Regions from separate parts of the Citrifermentans bemidjiense Bem genome, predicted to be linked through region 2. Evidence: riboswitches for the same ligand, from Rfam matches in the RefSeq annotation. Region 2 holds a riboswitch; the other holds the start of a gene.

Region 1 (4,409 bases), 2.1 Mb from region 2:
AGACGATCACCTTGGCGCTTGCCTGGTGCTCTTCCATGCGCACCTTCAAGGTTTTCAGTCCGCGCAAAACCAGCCAGCAGTCCTGCGGCCCGAGGACGGCGCCGAAGGCGTTCTGGATGAAGCGGATCCTTTGGCCTACTGCCGGGTCCTTGGCGACGGCGAAGCCGCAGAGGACGTCGGAGTGGCCGTTCAGGAACTTGGTGCCGCTGTGGAGCACGATGTCGCACCCAAGTTCCAGCGGGCGCTGCAAGTACGGGGTCATGAAGGTGTTGTCGACGATGGTGAGGATCCCCTTCTCCTTGGCGAGCGCCGCGGCTCCCTTTAGGTCGGTGATCTTGATGAGCGGGTTGGAGGGGGTCTCCAGGTAGAGCGCCTTGGTCTCGGGCCTGATGGCGGCGGCGATAGCGGCCGTATCGGTCGCGTCGACGAAGGTGGCGTTCAACCCCCAACCCTTCAATACGGTGGTGAGGGCGCGGAAGGTCCCGCCGTAGACGTCTTCGCAGACAACCAGATGGTCGCCCGGCGCGAAGATGAGCAGGGTGGAGGAGATGGCTGCCATGCCGGAGGCGAAGGCAAGGCCGACGGCGCCTTTCTCAAGCCCGGCCACCGCCTCTTCGAGCGCCTCGCGGGTGGGGTTCCCCGAGCGGGAGTAGTCGTACCTGCCGAAGTGCTCCATGGAGCGCTGGGCAAAGGTGGAGCTCAGGTAGATGGGGTGGCTCAGGGAGCCGTGCTCCGGGTCAATCGGGGCTCCGCCGTGTATCAGTTCGGTCGCGAATTTCATTCCGGTTCTCCTCCTGCGAACGCCTGCGCCAGGTCGGCGATCAGGTCGTCCTTGTCTTCTATCCCCACCGAAAGGCGGAGCAGTAAATGGTTTATGCCGAGCCGCTTCAGCGTCTCCGGCTCGATGTCCGCGTGGGTCTGCACCGCGGGGAAGGTGATCAGGCTCTCGACGCCCCCCAGGCTCTCGGCGAAGGAGATCAGACGGGTCTTCATCAACAGCGTGTTGACCAGGTGCGGCTCAGTCACTTCGAAGGCGATCATGGCGCCGAAACCTTTGCCGCGCTGTTTCATCAGCTCGTGGCCGGGATGATCGGGAAGACCGGGGTAATGCACCTTCGCGACTTGCGGGTGGAGGGTCAACCACTGCGCTATGGCAAGGGCGTTTTCCTGCTGCCGGTCCATCCGGATGGTGAGGGTCTTGATCCCCCTGACGGTTAGCCAGGAATCCTGCGGGCCTAGGACGGCGCCGGCGCCGTTCTGGTGGAAGTAGACCTGCTCGGCAAGCGCCGGGTCCTTTACTGCCACCAGGCCGCAGACGGTGTCGTTGTGGCCGGCCAGGTACTTGCTCCCGGAATAGACGGTGATGTCGGCGCCAAGGTCCAGACAGCGCAAGAGATACGGAGTCAGGAAGGTGTTGTCCACGATGCAGAGCATGTCGCGCTCTTTGCAGAGTGCCGCAAGTTTCTCGACGTCGGCCACCTTCAAAAGCGGGTTGGTGAGGGACTCTACGAAGAGCGCGCGGGTGTTGGGCCGGATGGCCTGGCGCACCAGTTCGATGTCGCTCGTGTCGACGTAGCTGAAGCTGAGCCCGAACTGCTGGAACAGCTTCTCGAAAAGCCGGTAGCTCCCGCCGTAGAGGTCCTCGGTTACTATCAGGTGGTCCCCCTGCTTGAAGAGGAACATGAGGCTCGTGATGGCGGCCATCCCCGAGGCGTAGGCGAAGCCGCGGCACCCTCCCTCCAGGACGGCGAGCCCTTCCTCTAACGCCTGGCGCGTGGGGTTGCCCGACCTGCTGTAGTCGTAGCCGGTGCTCTGACCAAGACCGGGATGGCGGAAGGTGGCGGTCTGGTAGATGGGGACGGTCACCGCTCCGGTGCGGGTGTCGCGCTGCAGGCCTATCTGTGCTGCTTCGGTTGCGATCTTCATTTTTTCTTTGCCTCCAATAGGAAAAAGTCCCCTTCCGGGGTCGGAAGGGGACTTTTCTATAGTAGGTCCGCGCTTCCTTATCTTCCGAAGCGTCGCCGCTTCGCTGGATTTGGCACCTTCCCTTACGGGAGGTTGCCGCGACGTCGTAGGGCCAGTCCCTCGGTCGCTCGTGATAAGTTAGTGCTATTAAATTGTTTGTCCAGGAGCAGCCGCTCCTTTTCGATGTCCATATTAATACTGAATCGCTCCACTTCTGTCAACGGTAAACTTGACGCGTTGGATAGGTTTTTATTCGCCCATGACGTTGGCGGAGCAATCGCTGCAAACCGGGGAATGGGTGGATAGCAGCGTTATGGAATCTTTCGGTCACCAAGAGGATAACTTTAGGCAGCGGTTAACCCAGTCCTCGTGACTGTACCTCGTCGTTTGCAGTAAGTCGCAAGGTCGCTTTGGTAACTTCAGCTGTGCAATCATTGGCATCAAAAACAGTCCAACTGAGAGAAGATGATACTTTTAGTAATACCCTCATTGACAAAGCGGAATTACCTGCCAATACTATGTCAAGGCAGATAATGATCTATGGAGGGACAGTCAATGGCAACCTTGGTAGAGATCGCGGCTCAAATTGTAGCGTCACATGCGTCAAGCACTCCGATGACCTCAGATCAGCTGATATTCGAGATCGGTAAAGTTCATACCGCTCTCAAAAACCTTGAAGCAGGCGAGCCTGTAGAGGGATCTGAGGAAACTAAAACTTCTCTGACGGTAAAAGAGGCATTCAGAAAAGGCGAGGTAGTTTGCATGATCTGCGGCAAGGGCGGTTTCAAGACCCTGGCGAGACACTTGAACACCGCGCACGGCATGAAACCGGGCGAGTACAAGAAACAGTTCTCAATTCCCGGGAAACAACCGCTCGCCGCAAAGAATTATTCCGACGCCAGGCGCAAGATGGCGCTGGACCGCGGGCTCGCTGACAACCTCGCTAAGGCGCGCGGGGTGCGCATGGCCAACATCGAAGCGAAAAAAGTCGCTCCCGCCAAACCCGCCAAACCCGCCAAACCGGCCAAGCCGGCCAAGCCCGCAAAACCGGCGAAGGCCGCTAAGGCTCCCAGGGAAGCCGGCGCCAGGGCCGCCAAAGCCAAGACAGCCTGATCCATACAAATTCAGACTGAAAGAAAAGCCGTCCTCGAAAGGGGGCGGCTTTTTTATTTTCAGCATCCACAGCCAACCGGTTGCCAAAGCCGCCCGATCATGTGACAATGCTCAGTCGTGAAGATGCAGCAGATGAGAGCATTACGCCGTGTTGTACCTGCCTTGTACATTGTTGATTCCACCAGATAGTATCCCCAGTGACCGGTCGATTATCGATATAGGGAGCATCCCATGCAGACACTGGCTGATCTATTCCATAGCTTCCCCAAGCGCGGCGACAAGACAGCCCTGGTCAACCGCACCGGGGTCAGGCGGCTGCCGGTTTCCTACCGCGAGCTGTACGACCTTTCCCTCAAGATGGCTTCGCTTCTGGCCCGCAACGGGGTGGTCCCCGGCGACCGGGTGCTCCTCTGGGGGCCGAACTCCTCTTGGTGGGCGGTCGCCTACTGGGGGATCATCATGCGCGGCGCCGTCGCGGTACCGGTCGACTTTATGTCCGAGCGCGGGCGCGCCGACTCGATCCGGCAGTTGACCCAGGCCCGCATCGTGCTGCAGAGCCGGTTCAAACCGGAGAGGATCGACGAAGGGGAAATCCTCCTGCTGGAAGACCTGCAGTACCTGCTGGAGGGGGTGGAGCCGATCGCGGACACGGCCGCTCCTGCTCCCGATGACATGGCGCAGCTCATCTATACCTCCGGGACCACGGGTAATCCCAAGGGGGTGATCCTCACCCACAAGAACCTGGTGTCCAACATCAAGCAGATCAACCAGCAGGTCCCCATCATCACCCCTGAGTTCACCTTCCTGTCGCTTTTGCCGCTGTCGCACATGTTCGAACAGATGGGTGGCTTTTTCACGCCGCTTTACCAGGGGGCAGCCATCGTCTACCCCCGCACCCTGAAGCCCTCGGCCATCATGGAGGCGTTAGCGGAAGAGGACATCTACGTCATCATGTCGGTGCCGCGCCTGATGCAGCTTTTGAAGACGACCATCGAGCGCGAGCTGGCGGAAAAGGGGCTCTCCAAGGTGTTCGCCTCGCTCTCCGGCTTCGCGCAACGGCTTTCCAAGCCGCAGCGGGCCAAGCTCTTTTTCCCGGTGCAGCGAAAGTTCGGCAAGAACTTCACCGTCTTCGTCTCCGGGGGGGCGCCGCTCGACCCCGACGTCTTCCGCTTCTGGGATTCCATGGGGTTCACCGTGCTTGAGGGATATGGCCTGACCGAGTGCTCGCCCGTCCTTTGCGTCAATACCATGGAGCGGCAGCTGGCAGGTTCTGTGGGGCCGGCGCTGCCGGGGGTGGAGCTCAGGCTGGATGGGAAGGAAGTGGTGGTGCG
Region 2 (4,409 bases):
GCCTGGTTGACCACGCCTGCCGCGTCAGCGGTGGCGATGATGCCTCGTCCCCCCTCTGGAAAGAGTTCTGCAAGTCTCATGTGTTGCACCCCCTTTTTCCTTTAAGCTGATTTAGCACTATGATAACTTAGCAGGTTCAAAAGGATTGTCCATAACAGCTGGGAGCGCTGCGCCAATGAGAAGCTCGCTGGAACTTAAAACCGTACTCGATTCACTTTACGCCGTCCGCTCGCAGGAGCACCTCGCCAACGACCCGCTTTCGTTCTGCCACCGCTATGCCGACCCGCGGGACCAGGAGATCGCCGGCCTCATCGCCTCCTCGTTCGCCTACGGCAACGTCAAGATAATCAAGAAGAACCTCGCCTGGATCTTCGACCGGATGGGGGATTCCCCGCGCCGCTTCGTCGAGCGGTTAGAGCCGGAGCAAGGCTCCCGGCTCTTCGCCGGTTTCAAGCACCGCTTCAACGACGCCCGCGACCTCTGCGCGCTCCTTTTCGCCTGCCGCACCATGCTGGAGCAGGCGGGGTCCGTGGAGGGGTGGCTGCTCCAGTTCCACGTCCAAGGGGAGGAGGACCTGACCGGGACCCTCTCCGGGTTCAGCGAGGCGGTGAAGTCCCTCGACTTCACCCCCGTCTTCGGCGCCGCCACTCCCCCCGCCGACTCCTACTTCCCCTTCTTCTTTCCCTCCCCCGCCTCGGGTAGCGCCTGCAAAAGGCTCTGCATGTACCTTCGGTGGATGGTGCGGCCGGCCGACGGCATCGACCTGGGGATCTGGAAGGGGATCAGGCCGGACCAGTTGGTCATCCCCGTGGACGCGCATATCCAGCGCATCTGCAGGCTTCTGGGCTTCACCGCCCGCAAGCAGGCGGACTGGCGCATGGCGCGCGAGATCACCGCGGCGCTGCGCGAGCTCGACCCGGCGGACCCGGTCAAATACGACTTCTCCATCTGCCACCTGGGGATCTCCGAGGGTTGCGACGGCAAGGACCACTTGAAGTGCGTAGCCTGCCCCATCGCCGGGCTCTGCCCGGTTGGATCGCCTTGACCGCGGTCTCCCCCGCATACCTGCATGGCTACAGCTTCTACGCGCCGGCGGGCGAGGTCTACCAAAGCCGCTTCCAGGCCCCCTTCCCGCCCCATGACAGCCCTTTCTACTGCGGCGACTCGCGCCCATCGGTGGACGCGGCGGCGTCCGACCGGGGGGGTGCGGCCATGCGGAGGCGCTCTTTCTGATAAACTCGGTGCGCAAGTGGCGCCCGGCGGCGCTGGCATCGAAGAGATAGCAGTCGATAAATCTATTTCCAAGGAGAAGAAGATGGAACAATACGGATTTTTAGGATTGGGGATCATGGGAAGCGCGATGGCCAAAAACCTGCTCAAGGCGGGTTTCAAGGTGACGGTCTGGAACCGGTCGCAGGAAAAGTGCGCCGAGTTCGCGGCGCTCGGGGCCACGGTTGCCGCCACCCCCGCCGAGGTGACCTCCTCCTGCAGCGTCACCATCGCCATGCTGGCCGACCCGGCAGCGGCACACGCGGTCTGCTTCGGCCCTGAAGGCGCGCTGGAAGGGATCGGCGCCGGAAGGGGTTACGTCGACATGTCGACGGTCGACGCCGCGACGGCGCAGGAGATCGGCGCTGCCGTGACCGGCAAGGGTGGGAGGTTCCTGGAAGCTCCCGTTTCCGGCAGCAAGAAGCCGGCCGAGGACGGCACCCTGATCATCCTCGCCGCAGGCGACCGGGGGCTCTTCGATCAGGCGCTCCCGCTCTTCGAAAAGATGGGAAAGAAAAGCCTTTATCTTGGCGAGGTGGGGCGCGGCGCGCAGATGAAGCTCATCGTCAACATGGTCATGGGAGGGATGATGACCATCTTCTGCGAGGGGCTCGCGCTCGCTGACAAGGCGGGGCTCGAATGCAGCGACCTATTGGACGTCATCGACGCCGGCGCCATGGCGAACCCGATGTTCAAGCTGAAGGGGGCGCAGATCGGGCAGGAAAACTTCGCCACGGCCTTTCCCCTCAAGCACATGCAAAAGGACATGCGCCTCGCCGTGGCGCTCGGGGATCAGTTGGGGCAGCCGCTTTTTTCCGCCTCCGCCGCCAATGAAAGCTTCAAAAGGGCGAGGTCGCAAGGGTTCTCGGACCAGGACTTCAGCGCCGTCTTCAAGGCGATCGCCTCGTGAAAAAGCTCCTCTCCCTGGCCGCAGTGACGCTCCTCACCAGCGCCTTCCTCGATCCCCTGATCTACTCCGGGCTGGACAAGCCCATACCGTGGGGGCGCGACGCGCTGATGGCCGTTGGTGGGGTAGTCTGCTTTTACCTGCTGGTGAAATACCGTAACGACTTGTAAACCGCCGGGCAAGTTTGCCGTTGACAAATATAAACGGCTCCCTTATCCTGCAGCCACAATTGAATAAAAAGACCTGCTTATCTAGAGTGGTGGAGGGAAAGGCCCTGCGAAGCCACAGCAACCGGCCCAGAAATGGGCGACAGGTGCTAAATCCTGCCGAAAGGCGAAGATGAGAAAGGCGCTTTAGCTCCATCACCACAAAAGCCCCTTCTCTCATACCGAGACGGGGCTTTTTTAATACCTGCTGCATGCGGCGCATCATTTAAGAGAGAAACATGTCCTACGGCATAGTGACAGAACAGATCGCCACCTTCGATACGGAACTGCGGCTGGAAAGCGGGCGTATCCTGGGGCCGATCGACATAGCCTACGAGACCTACGGCACCTTGAACGAGTCGCGCTCGAACGCCATCCTGGTGACCCATGCCTGGACCGGCAGCGCGCACTTGGCCGGTCGCTACAGCGAAGACGAGAAGCGCGCGGGCTGGTGGGACGAAATCGTCGGCCCCGGCGCCCTTTTGGACACCGACCGCTACTTCGTGATCTGCTCCAACGTGATCGGCTCCTGCTTCGGCTCCACCGGCCCCACCTCGATCAACCCGAAGACCGGCAAGCGCTACAACCTGGCCTTCCCGGTGATCACGGTGCGCGACATGGTGAAGGCCCAGGCCCTGCTCATGGACCGGCTCGGAATCGGGAAGCTTTTCTGCGTGCTGGGGGGGAGCATGGGGGGGATGCAGGCCCTGGAGTGGGCGACCCAGTTCCCGGAGCGGGTAGGCTCGGCCGTGGTGCTCGCCACGACGCCGCGCCCTTCGGCGCAGGCCATCTCGCTGAACGCCGTGGCGCGCTGGGCCATCTTCAACGACCCTAACTGGAAAAAAGGGGAATACCGGAAGAACCCCAAGGACGGCCTGGCTTTAGCCCGCGGCATCGGGCACATCACCTTCCTCTCGGACGAATCGATGACGGCCAAGTTCGACCGCCGCTTCTCCGCCCGCGACGGGCAGTTCGACTTCTTCGGGCAGTTCGAGGTGGAACGCTACCTGACCTACAACGGCTACAACTTCGTGGACCGCTTCGACGCCAACTCCTTCCTCTACCTCGCCAAGGCGCTCGACCTCTACGACGTCGCCTCGGGGTGCGAATCGCTGGAGGAAGCCTTCGCGCCGGTTACCGCCCCGATCCAGTTCTTCGCCTTCACCTCGGACTGGCTCTACCCGCCGGCGCAGACCGAGGAGATGGTCGCATCACTCAAGACGCTGGGAAAACAGGTCGAGTACCACCTGATCACCTCGGCCTACGGCCACGACGCCTTCCTTTTGGAGCACCAGACCTTCACCCCGCTGGTCGAGTCCTTCCTGGACCGGGTCAAGGTCTAGGCAGCACCCGCCTCGCGCACCGGCCACCCCATAATGGCGGCCACGTCTTCGTTGAGCATCATCTCCTCGCCGCTGGGAAGGGCAAACACCTTGACCTTGGAGCTGTCGGCGCTGATCAGCATCTCCCGCTCGCCCCGCAAGGCCTCCTCGTCCCGCTTCAGGTCCACCTCGATGCCGAACTGTTCCATCCCCTTGAGCGCCATACCCCGGACCGGCCAGTCCTCCCACCCCTCGCCGTAGGTGAAGACGATGGCGTCGGGCTTGCCGATCACGGCGATGTAGGCCCCTATGTACTTGCGCAGACGGTAGGACTCCATGTCGAGAGCCAGCTGGCAACGTGCGTCTCCCACCACCGCCTCGTCCACCACCGTCCTGCGGCTCACCCGGCGCCCCACTATCCCCGCGAGCCCGCTCTTCTGGTTCAGGAAGAGATCCATGTCCGTCGCCGAGATGCCCGCCTCGTTGATCATGAACGGGACGATCCCCGCGTCTATGTCGCCGCAGCGGGTCCCCATCATCACCCCTTCCAGCGGCGTGAGCCCCATGCTGGTATCGACCGAGACCCCGTTTTTCAGCGCGCAGAGCGACACGCCGTTGCCGGTGTGCACCGTCACCAGGTTGCAGCGCTCCAGGGGAACCCCGGCGAGCGCGGCCCCCCTCCTGGCGGCATGGAGGTGTGACTGC

Evidence for each region. A riboswitch is a leader RNA that binds a small molecule or an ion and turns the genes downstream of it on or off. The one in region 2 is predicted to bind S-adenosylmethionine.
Region 1: another riboswitch for S-adenosylmethionine. It lies ahead of GBEM_RS11110 (trans-sulfuration enzyme family protein); the one in region 2 lies ahead of metX (homoserine O-acetyltransferase MetX).

Annotation. Positions count from the first base shown of each region.
Region 1 covers NC_011146.1:2,578,764-2,583,172, reverse strand. Annotated here, with positions in the region: gene GBEM_RS11115 (trans-sulfuration enzyme family protein) at 1-781, opposite strand, end outside; gene GBEM_RS11110 (trans-sulfuration enzyme family protein) at 778-1,926, opposite strand; SAM riboswitch class I at 2,001-2,105, opposite strand; gene GBEM_RS11105 (MucR family transcriptional regulator) at 2,521-3,078, shown strand; gene GBEM_RS11100 (AMP-binding protein) at 3,310-4,409, shown strand, end outside.
Region 2 covers NC_011146.1:430,456-434,864, reverse strand. Annotated here, with positions in the region: gene GBEM_RS01750 (pyridoxamine 5'-phosphate oxidase family protein) at 1-80, opposite strand, end outside; gene GBEM_RS01745 (TIGR02757 family protein) at 176-1,045, shown strand; gene GBEM_RS01740 (hypothetical protein) at 1,042-1,233, shown strand; gene GBEM_RS01735 (NAD(P)-dependent oxidoreductase) at 1,316-2,179, shown strand; gene GBEM_RS21370 (hypothetical protein) at 2,176-2,346, shown strand; SAM riboswitch class I at 2,421-2,522, shown strand; gene metX (homoserine O-acetyltransferase MetX) at 2,622-3,725, shown strand; gene GBEM_RS01725 (acetate kinase) at 3,722-4,409, opposite strand, start outside.